3 linked regions of the Cellvibrio sp. PSBB006 genome follow. The protein of the gene in region 3 interacts with the protein of the main gene of each other region in a pairwise test. Links are inferred from orthologs where the notes say so. Each region holds a gene or a part of one and is shown on either strand. Other genes may lie near its edges. The genes, in order: dnaE, dnaQ and holA.

Region 1 (4,254 bases), 410 kb from region 3 along the record:
TTTCGGTCAGCTTGGTGCTCTTTTCACGCAGCTTGGCGATCTCGTCCGCAATATTAAGATCGTTGGCATTGCCAACCAGTTGCAGCTCTTCGATTTTGCCTTCCAGGACCGCAATCGGCTGTTCAAAATCCAGATAATTCAGATTCATATCACTAACTGGCTCAAGGTTTGGGTGTGTTGCGTGGTGATTTATTCAGGTGCCACTCCGGATGAGTCTCCAGATATGCCGGGCACGATAAGGTCGCCTAAGATACGCTAAAGTGCCCCGCGAGTCGACCTCCGAGGCGTATTTTCCTGATGAAATGTAAAAGCAATCAATGGCTTAGCAGGCAGACGATCGACTAATAAACCAGCCGCACCTTGGCTGTTCCATACTGGTCACGCAGGCGTTGTAACAAATCATCCTCCGGTCGGACCAGCCAGGCGTTGCCGAGACGAAGCTGCGCTCGTGCGTTGCTGCGCTGGTAGTCGATAACCAGGGGGCAGCGCCCTTCACGGTAAGGATCAAGAATACTGCTCAACTCACGGATAAAGTTTGCCGGCAAATTACCTGATTCCAGCTCCAGGCATAGTTCCCGCGCCTTTTCCTGACGCACATCGGACAACAGGCTGATGGTGTCAGCACGCATCTTCAGTAAGCCGTTGTAATCGTCGTAACTCACCTGGCCGTTGATCACCAGCAAGCCATCTTTCATCAACAAATCGCGGGACTGATTGTAGGCATCCGAAAAGATTGCCACTTCAATGCGTCCGGTACGATCATCCAGGGTTACAAAAGCCATGGTGTCGCCGCGCTTGGTTTTCATTACACGTTGCGCAACAACCAGGCCCGCAACGGTCTGGTTACTTTTCTCCGGTTTCAAATCCGCAATGCGCGATGACACCAGATGGTTCAATTCACTGTCGTATTCGTCGATGGGGTGACCAGTGAGATACAAGCCAAGAGTTTCTTTTTCCGCGTGCAGGCGCTCTTTCATGGTCCAACTGCGCACGCGATGAAAATCGCGGTATACGTCTTCATCAGAAGCGGCACTGGGCACTACATCGCCGAATAAATCCATCATCCCGGCGCTGCTGTTCGCGGCAGATTGTTCAGCCGTTTTCACTGCCTCATTCATCGCTGCAAACATCACCGCGCGATCATGATCGATATTGATACCCGGCCCGAGCTTATCGGCTGCACCGGAACGAATCAGTGCTTCCAGCGCGCGCTTGTTGACTTTTCGTGGATCAACACGCGCGCAGAAATCAAATAAATTTTTAAACGGCCCACCTTCATTGCGCGCGGCGATAATGCTGTCTACCGGTCCCTCACCCAAGCCTTTGATAGCGCCCAAACCATAGATAATATTGCCTGCGTCATTCACCGTGAAATGAAATTCACCGCTGTTCACATCGGGCGGCAACGGCATCAACTTCATCTGACGGCACTCTTCGATGAAGGTTACTACCTTGTCGGTTTTATCCATGTCCGATGACATGGTTGCGGCCATAAAGTGTGCCGGATAATGTGCTTTCAACCAGGCGGTTTGGTAAGACACAATGGCGTAAGCAGCCGAGTGGGATTTGTTAAAACCGTAGCCCGCAAACTTTTCTACCAGATCAAAGATTTTGATCGCCAGGTCAGGATCGACGCCTTGTTTTTTTGCACCGTCCTCAAATACTTCGCGCTGCTTGGCCATTTCCTCGGGCTTTTTCTTACCCATAGCGCGACGCAACATGTCTGCACCGCCGAGCGTGTATCCGGCAAGCACCTGGGCAATTTGCATAACCTGTTCTTGATAAACGATAACGCCGTAGGTCGGTTCAAGCACCGGCTTCAAGCTGGCATGCTGAAATTTTGCATCGGGATAGGCAACCTGCGCGCGCCCGTGTTTCCGGTTGATAAAGTCATCAACCATGCCCGACTCCAACGGACCTGGGCGAAACAAGGCAACCAATGCGATCAGGTCTTCAATATTATCCGGCTGCAAGCGCTTGATCAGATCTTTCATGCCGCGCGATTCCAACTGGAATACCGCGGTTGTCTCTGCGCGCTTTAACAAGCTAAAGGTTTTTTGGTCATTCAGTGGGATTGCATTGATATCCAGCGGCGGCTCGCCTTTTTTGGCACGCTGCTTGTCGATCATCAGGCGCGCCCAATCGATGATGGTCAGGGTGCGCAATCCGAGGAAGTCGAACTTTACCAGGCCCGCTTCTTCCACATCATTTTTATCGAATTGTGTTACCAAGCCGCTACCGGTTTCATCGCAAAACAGCGGTGAGAAATCCGTGAGTTTGGTGGGCGCGATCACCACACCACCGGCGTGCTTACCGACGTTGCGCGTCAAGCCTTCCAATTGCTTGGCCATCTCCCAGATTTCCTGGGCATCGCCGTCCATCTCTAAAAATTCACGCAGGATAGACTCTTGCTCCAGCGCCGCTTCCAGGGTCATGCCCGGCGTCGGGGGAATCATCTTGGATAATTTATCTGCAAGCCCGTATGACTTGCCTTGCACGCGTGCCACATCACGCACCACCGCCTTGGCCGCCATGGTACCGAAGGTAATGATCTGGCTGACCGCATCGCGACCGTAATTATCGGCCACGTAGGAAATCACTTTATCGCGGTTATCCATGCAGAAGTCGATATCGAAGTCGGGCATGGAAACCCGTTCCGGGTTGAGAAAACGTTCGAACAGCAAATCGTATTCAAGCGGATCAAGGTCGGTAATTTTTAGCGAGTAAGCGACGAGAGAACCCGCACCGGAACCCCGCCCCGGCCCAACGGGAATATCGTGATCTTTAGCCCACTGGATAAAGTCCATCACGATAAGGAAATAGCCGGGAAAACCCATCTGCACAATGATGTCGAGCTCGAAGGTCAAACGATCTTCATACTCTTTGCGTCGCTCAGCATAATTCGCCGCTGATTTATCGAGGATACGTTCGAGCCGTTCCTCTAACCCCTCGTGGGAAATCTTGCGGAAAAACCCCGCCTCGGTCATTCCCTCAGGAATTGGATATTCGGGCAGGAAGTATTTGCCCATTTGAATGGATACATTACAGCGCTTGGCGATTTCAACGGTGTTAGCGATAGCTTCGGGAATATCACTGAACAACTCCGCCATCTCTTCCGGCGAACGCAGGTATTGTTGATCGCTGTAGCGGCGCTCACGGCGCGGGTCATCCAGGGTGCGGCCTTCGCTGATACATACCCGCGCTTCATGAACTTCAAATTCATCACGCTTTATAAAACGCACATCGTTAGTAGCAACCACCGGGCATTGCATTTCATCCGCCAGCGCAACGGCCTGATGCAAATATTCTTCATCGTTTTCCCGACCGGTGCGCTGTAATTCAAGATAAAAACGATTGGGGAAATCGCGCATCCAACCCTGCAACAATTCGTGCGCTTGCGCCGCACGCCCCGCCAGCAAACACATACCGACATCGCCCAACTTTCCGCCGGAGAGCGCAATTACGCCTTCACTGTGTTCACTGATCCATTCGCGCTGTACATAGGCAACGCCCTGCTGTTGGCCGTGCTGCCAGGCACGGGAGATCAACGCAATAATATTTTTATAGCCGGTATTGTCTACCGCCAACAAGGTTAACAATGTAGGCTTGCCTTCAGTGTCGTTACTCGACATCAGGAAATCACTGCCCACTATCGGTTTGATACCGGCGCCTTGCGCCGCCTTGTAAAATTTAATGAGGCCGTAAAAATTGGTTTGATCGGTAACCGCGCAGGCAGGCATCTTCAATTCAGCCACACGTTTTACCAAGGGCTTGATACGCACCAGACTGTCGACCAGTGAGAATTCGGTATGGAGACGAAGATGGACAAAGTTAGTAGTCATACGCTTTTACTTTCTACGTTTATTAACGCGATGATCTGGAAGGATCGGGTAGAGGTTTGTGAGACCGTCAGCGGCAGGACGCCGCTGTCGAGCCCCCAGGGATGGGTTCACGGCGTGTATCACAAACCTCTACCCGACCCTTACTTCAACGTCGGAAATTAGAACAATTCTATTTGCGCAATTCGCGCCTTAACCGGCGCATAAGACTGGCGATGAATCGGCGTAACACCCAACTTTTCAAGTGCGTGCATATGAACTTTTGTCGGATAACCCTTGTGCTCAGCAAACCCATAACCGGGATATTGTTTGTCGAGTTCCAGCATCTCCCGGTCGCGCGCGACCTTCGCCAGGATAGATGCCGCGCTAATGGCCGCTACGCGGCTATCGCCTTTAACCACAGCTTCCGCTGCGT
Region 2 (3,148 bases), 1.7 Mb from region 3 along the record:
CGGTCCTTTGAGGAACTCCATCTCACGAGCCAGCTCGGCATCGGTATAACGAACCGGTTTAATATCGTAAGCCGTCGCAACAGCCCTGACTTTGTCATCTGTCGCCCGGGACAGCGCCACAATGTACAACAGGTCTTTCAATAAATTCTTGTCCGGCTGACGCGCGAGAGACTGCTTCCCTTCCATCTGTAACCGTTTTATCTCGCGATCCAGGGCACTGAACAGCAACTTGCGCCCCTTGGTCAGCTGCATATCTTTGTCCGAGATCGCTGTAAAAGCCGCTGAGGCTACCCACCAGAGATTACCGAAAGGTGCTGTACCACTGGCAGCGTCCAAACGATCCATGGCGCGACACATCATGCCCAGAGAGGGTTTAACCTGTACACCCTGGAGCACCTTCAACAGACCGGTTTGGTACATGTGACGCAAACGGCGCACCAACGCCATTAAGTCTTCGTTCAATGGCGCAGCGGATGCCGGGCGTGCAACACCAGTCGGCGGCTCGTATTGGTAGAAATGGCTTTCGGGTACCAGAGGGGCTTTACGCGCCTGGCGCAACTCATTGATATGGGGGATCAGCAGCATGGCCATACTGCGGGAGGTTTGCGTGCAGTATTCAAGGTAGCGCGGCAGGATAAAAAAAGCCGAGGTCAACAACTCCAATTTACGATTGGTTTTGGTTTCCTCACCCAGGGTAATCTCGGTGATATGTTCCACCAACTCCTCCGCCAGCAGGTCTACACCTTTGAGCTGAATCAGACTCAATGTGCCGCGAATCTGCTTAATACCGTCGATACAATTTTGCAGCAATTCACCGTTATTGCGGTCATTGGCGAATTGCTCAAGCCCCACGGCAGATTGTTCAATAGTGGCAACCAATTCATCCTGAACCATCTTCAGGGAGGCTAGATTGAGAGTTTCGCTATTGCTCACGAGTACTTCCTTAACTGACAGTAAAAAGGCGCGATCGACAACCACACCGGGCTTGATTAGCTTAGCGCAAGATATTCCCTGTTGCTTACTTTGGGCTGGCGAATGATGGCAGCAATGTATACCAGGTCACGCCGCTTTTTGATGTTAAGTTAACAATTCTAATATGGATTTTATAAAAAGCCGCTAAGTCATTGTCATTATTGCTAATTATTTCGCAAATCACGCATCGGCAACTTGCAGCCAAACGCAATTGCCACCGCTGCTTTTGTCGATAGCCGCCAGTTTTTCTTCATGAGCCGTCAACTCGTCAAGAGTCGCGGCGATGACGGGCAAAGGCCGACGGCCGGGGTTCAGGCGGCGAATTTCGCTGACGGCAGCGGCGCCATCCCCCTTGGACTGGTTACCACTCAATGACAGCGCCGTTTGGCCGCCTGTCATTAGCAGATACACGTCGGCCAGAATCTCGGCATCCAGCAACGCGCCGTGGAGCTCGCGCTGGGAATTGTCTACGCCATAGCGTTTGCACAGGGCATCCAGATTATTTTTCTGCCCGGGGTGCTTACTTCGTGCCAACAGAAGGCTGTCGACCACATTGCAGCGGCGGGTTATGGATTGGTGGGCAGGATTAAGCTTGCGCAGTTCGTGGTCGATAAAGCCGATATCAAAGGGCGCGTTATGGATAACCAGTTCGGCATCACCGATAAAGTCCAGAAAATCCTCGGCAATTTTCGCAAATACCGGTTTGTCTGCGAGCATCTCATTGCTGATACCGTGCACTTCAAAGGCCCCTGCGTCCACCTCGCGTTCCGGGTTGATGTACTGGTGATAATGCCGCCCCGTCAGGCGGCGGTTGAAGAGTTCAACACAACCAATCTCAATGATCCTGTGATCCTGAGCGGTTTCAAGACCTGTGGTTTCGGTATCCAGTACAACCTGACGCATGCTTACCCCTGTTAATGTGAAAATTCATCAATGCCGCGATTGGCCAGCAGATCGGCCAGTTCATTCTCGCGATGTCCGCTGTGGCCCTTGACCCAGTGCCATTCCACTTTATGACGCTGGTTAAGTTCATCAAGCCGTTGCCACAGATCGGCATTTTTTACCGGTTGCTTGCTCGCAGTGCGCCAGCCATTGCGCTTCCAGCCAGCCAGCCATTCGGTTATTCCCTTGCGCACATATTGGGAGTCAGTGGTGATCACGACCTCGCAGGGCTCTTTCAAGGCTGAAAGCCCTTCAATGGCTGCCATCAGCTCCATACGATTATTGGTCGTCAGTTTCTCACCCCCGTGCAGGGATTTTTCTATCGTGCCAAAGCGCAATAACGCACCCCAGCCACCGGGACCAGGGTTACCCCGACAGGCACCATCGGTGAATATCTCAACATGTTTCAAACTTACTCTTCCCTATCGTTTTGATTGGTCTTCGCGACCTTGATGGAAGGACTTTTGACCCGCCCGTGAAGCTTGGTAATACCTAACCCCGGTACCGGTTTTAGCGTGCGCCATGCAGGCTTCAGGGGTGTCAACGCAATACGCTCCTTACGCGCCACAATCATGTAATAGCCACCCCAAGGCAGACGCAGCCTTTTACCCCAGCGCTCAAGCCAATGCAAATGTTTGATGGCGCCTGGATGCTGCAAGGGTAAACGATAGAAACCTTGCTGGATATCCACTGACTCGAAATCCAACAACGTCAGCCAGTCCAGAATCCGCCCCAGCCGCAAGGACTGATGGCGCCAGCGCGGCTTGCGGCTGAAGAAGCGGGCAAACCAACGGCAGGTGCCGAACACACTCCAGGGATTGAACCCCAGAATAACGAGATGCCCCCGCGGAATAAGCACACGGGCCGATTCCCTTAATAACTGATGGGGGCTTTGGCTGTAATCCAGGACATGATGCAGGAGTACGACATCAATCGACTCCTCCGGAAGCGGCAATTCGGCGAAGTCGCACAAGGCAGATAGACTGGGGTTTTCATCGGACACCGGGCTCAAGGAAAAGCGGTGGGTAATGCGACTGGAATGCCCCAGATCCAGTCGAGGACTAATGCTCATTTGCAATAGATGGTATCCAAACAAGCAATGCAAGGCTTGTTCGATAGATTCCCCCTCCTCACTCAACAGGGCTTCACCGAGCGGTGTTTCAAACCAGCTGACCATATCCCGGATTGACTCTTCTTCAGGCAAAACACCGAAGTGCTTTCGCCAGAACTGGCG
Region 3 (3,047 bases):
CACTTTGGCATTCTCTGGGTCATAACGACATTCCGTTGACCGCCAGCTGGCCGACACTGGATGAGTCCGCGCTGGTGCGTTCAAGCATCGAGATTGTTGTGCAGGTAAACGGCAAGGTGCGCAGCAAACTAGACGCGCCCATAGACGCGCCGCAAAAGACCCTGGAAGAGATGGCGCTGGCCCAGGACAACGTGCAACGTTTTCTGGACGGCATCACCGTGCGCAAGGTGATCGTCGTGCCCAACAAACTGGTCAATATCGTCGCCAATTAAATGTTTGATCGTAGGTCGGATTAGCCACAGGCGTAATCCGACAACTATTTATCGCGGCTTCTATTTATCGTAGCGCCGCCCACTCCACACCCGATCAGGAATGTTATGAATAAAATTATCGCCTGTTTACTGATAACCAGCCTGATCAGCGCCTGCGGTTGGCATTTACGCGGTTCCACCAATTTGCCAACTAATATCGATAGCATTTTTGTCACCGCTGAAGACGCTCACGGCGCACTGATTACCGAAGTCAAACAATTACTCAAAGCCAACAAGGTAACCGCGGCGGAAGAAGCAAGCGCAGCGCCTTATTCTCTGGTGATTGTAGAAGAGCGCGATGACCGCCGCACTGCCGGCGTGGGCAGCGATGCGCTCACCAGCGCCTACCAGATCATCCTTTCTGTGGATTACGAAATCCGCAACCGCGAAGGCGTGTTGCTCGCGCCCATGACCACCGCCACCAATGCGCGTACCTACGACTACAGTGCCGGCAATGCCAGCAGCGCCTCTCAGGAAGAGGCTTTGTTGCTGCGCGAAATGCGCCGCGATATTGCACAACAAATGTTACGCCGCTTGCAGGCCGTGAGTGTCAACTCAGCAGCCGAGGCCACCGATGGCCAAACTGCGCCCTGAACAGCTGAGCCAGGCGCTCAGCAAACAACTGGCTCCGATTTACCTCGTCAGCGGCGATGAACCACTGCTGATCCAGGAAGCCTGTGACGCAATTCGCCAGGCTGCGCGCCAGGCCGGGTTTAGCGAGCGCGAGCTCTACCATGTCGACAACAGTTTTGAGTGGGGCCAGTTACTCGCGGCAGCTAACAGCTTGTCTTTGTTTGCCGAGAAAAAAATCATCGAACTGCGTATGCCCAACGGCAAACCTGGCGATAAAGGCGGCAAAGCGCTGATTGAATACGCCCAGTCACCCGCCAGCGATAATCTGCTACTCGTGGTCACTGATAAACTCGATGGCGCCACGCAAAAAAGCAAATGGTTTAAGGCGCTCGACGAAGCCGGTATTCATGTTCAAGTCTGGCCGATTACACCGGCACAATTGCCGCGCTGGATCGGCACACGCTTGCAACAAGCCGGCCTGCGTGCCGACAGCAGCGCCATTGATTTGCTGGCATCGCGTATTGAAGGCAACCTGCTCGCCGCTGCGCAGGAAATTGAAAAATTAAAACTGCTGACCAATGACAAAGTGGTCAGCTATGAATTGATGGCTTCTGTAGTTGCTGACAGTGCGCGCTACGATGTCTTTGGACTTGCAGATAAAGCTCTACATGGTGATGCCCGCGCGGCGGTCAAGACACTCCACGGGCTAAAAACTGAAGGGACTGAACCAATCAATATCTTGTGGGCTATTACACGCGATATTCGCAGCCTGGTGCAGATTTCGCTCGCGGTAAGCCAGGGAAAACATTTTGATTGGGCGGCAAAGCAAGCCGGTGTTTGGGATAAACGCCAGCCCTTAATTAAAGCAGCCTTGCAGCGTTTAAAACCCGCACAGTTGCAACAGTTATTGCGCAAAGCCAATGGCATCGATAAAGCAGTCAAAGGTATGCGCAATGCCGAACCCTGGGATGAACTGCTGGATTTAATTTTGAACCTGGCTGGCGTACACAGCTTGCATCCGAGCAATGATCGTCTCGCATTAAAGATTTAACACGTTTAATAAAAAGCCCACCCACAAAACATTCCATTGAAAAGAGAACCTGACCACTGGAGCTACCCGATGATAAAAACAATCTTAATATCTAACCGGTTACATCACATTGTACTCACGACATTATTAGTCCTGTTTGCAACTGCCGGCTGCGCCGACGATAAACCCGCACCGGCATCGACCATCCCGGCTCCACGCACCATTGAGTATTCCTGGATGTCCGTAGAGCAATGGCACCAGAAATTTGCCGAGGATGTGGCGGTTGCGCGCGCGGGCGACGTGAATTTATTGTTTGTAGGCGACTCCATCACAGAGGGTTGGCCAGCGCCGCTGTGGCAAAAATATTTTGCACCTTACAAAGCGGCCAATTTCGGCGTAGGTGGCGATCAAACCGGTAATGTGTTGTGGCGCCTGGAAAATGGCGACATCGAAAAATTGAATCCCAAAGTCGTCGTGCTGATGATTGGCATCAATAACTTCGGACTCAACAACGAAGGCCCCGAAGAAGTCTTCCAAGGTGTGAAAGCGGTGGTCACCACATTGCGCACGGCCTTTCCTGATGCAAAGATTTTAGTGAACGGCATCTTCCCTTATCAGGAAACCGCGCAAAGCCCCATGCGTGCTCCCATCATTAAAGCTAATCAGCTCATTAACACTCTGGATGATGGCAAGCATGTTTTCTTTCATGACTATGGTCATCTGATGTTGCAAGACGACGGCTCGATTTCCCCGGAAATCATGCCTGACTTTTTACATCCCGCCGAGCCCGGTTATCAAATCTGGGCTGATGCGATGATGCCGACACTACGGAAATGGCTGGATTAAATTGTTTCGACTTCAGACGAGCGTTTCTATGCAAACTTTTTGGTTTAAAAATTTAGCCTTGTTGAGCAGGCGATACGCAAGCTTAATTGTCATGTCCTGCCTTGGCTGCGCAACAACCTCTCCTACCACTGACAAAGCCATGAACGATACGATTATCTCCCGCTTTTCAATGACCAATCCGCTCGTGCAAACCATAGGGCGGACAGAACCGCTCGCCGATGGCAGTGTGCGTTTTGCCTACCCAGGTGTTACCACTCGCTTTAACGTCAGCGGTAAAGCATTTTGGT

Evidence for each region.
Region 1: the proteins of holA (region 3) and dnaE interact in binary tests that used the Escherichia coli proteins (3 or more experiments, as listed by UniProt). The link is inferred for Cellvibrio sp. PSBB006 from one-to-one orthologs.
Region 2: the proteins of holA (region 3) and dnaQ interact in binary tests that used the Escherichia coli proteins (3 or more experiments, as listed by UniProt). The link is inferred for Cellvibrio sp. PSBB006 from one-to-one orthologs.

What each region holds. Positions count from the first base shown.
Region 1 is NZ_CP021382.1:1,882,738-1,886,991, forward strand. What follows is about bases 142-4,242. They hold dnaE (DNA polymerase III subunit alpha), read right to left. Parts: upstream 3,843-4,242; coding sequence 342-3,842; downstream 142-341. Other genes in these bases: CBR65_RS07770 (acetyl-CoA carboxylase carboxyltransferase subunit alpha), read right to left, coding at 142-148; CBR65_RS22040 (hypothetical protein), read left to right, coding at 3,822-4,004; rnhB (ribonuclease HII), read right to left, coding at 4,001-4,242. Also shown: more of CBR65_RS07770, read right to left, coding at 1-141; more of rnhB, read right to left, coding at 4,243-4,254. UniProt on the Escherichia coli protein: DNA polymerase III is a complex, multichain enzyme responsible for most of the replicative synthesis in bacteria. This DNA polymerase also exhibits 3' to 5' exonuclease activity. The alpha chain is the DNA polymerase catalytic subunit.
Region 2 is NZ_CP021382.1:630,153-633,300, reverse strand. What follows is about bases 15-3,009. They hold dnaQ (DNA polymerase III subunit epsilon), read right to left. Parts: upstream 1,876-3,009; coding sequence 1,153-1,875; downstream 15-1,152. Other genes in these bases: CBR65_RS02910 (methyltransferase domain-containing protein), read right to left, coding at 2,327-3,009; rnhA (ribonuclease HI), read right to left, coding at 1,887-2,324; CBR65_RS02925 (pilus assembly protein), read right to left, coding at 15-933. Also shown: more of CBR65_RS02925, read right to left, coding at 1-14; more of CBR65_RS02910, read right to left, coding at 3,010-3,148. UniProt on the Escherichia coli protein: DNA polymerase III is a complex, multichain enzyme responsible for most of the replicative synthesis in bacteria. The epsilon subunit contain the editing function and is a proofreading 3'-5' exonuclease.
Region 3 is NZ_CP021382.1:2,293,664-2,296,710, forward strand. What follows is about bases 17-2,910. They hold holA (DNA polymerase III subunit delta), read left to right. Parts: upstream 17-885; coding sequence 886-1,935; downstream 1,936-2,910. Other genes in these bases: leuS (leucine--tRNA ligase), read left to right, coding at 17-272; lptE (LPS assembly lipoprotein LptE), read left to right, coding at 378-905; CBR65_RS09535 (GDSL-type esterase/lipase family protein), read left to right, coding at 2,005-2,760; CBR65_RS09540 (SGNH/GDSL hydrolase family protein), read left to right, coding at 2,900-2,910. Also shown: more of leuS, read left to right, coding at 1-16; more of CBR65_RS09540, read left to right, coding at 2,911-3,047. UniProt on the Escherichia coli protein: Part of the beta sliding clamp loading complex, which hydrolyzes ATP to load the beta clamp onto primed DNA to form the DNA replication pre-initiation complex.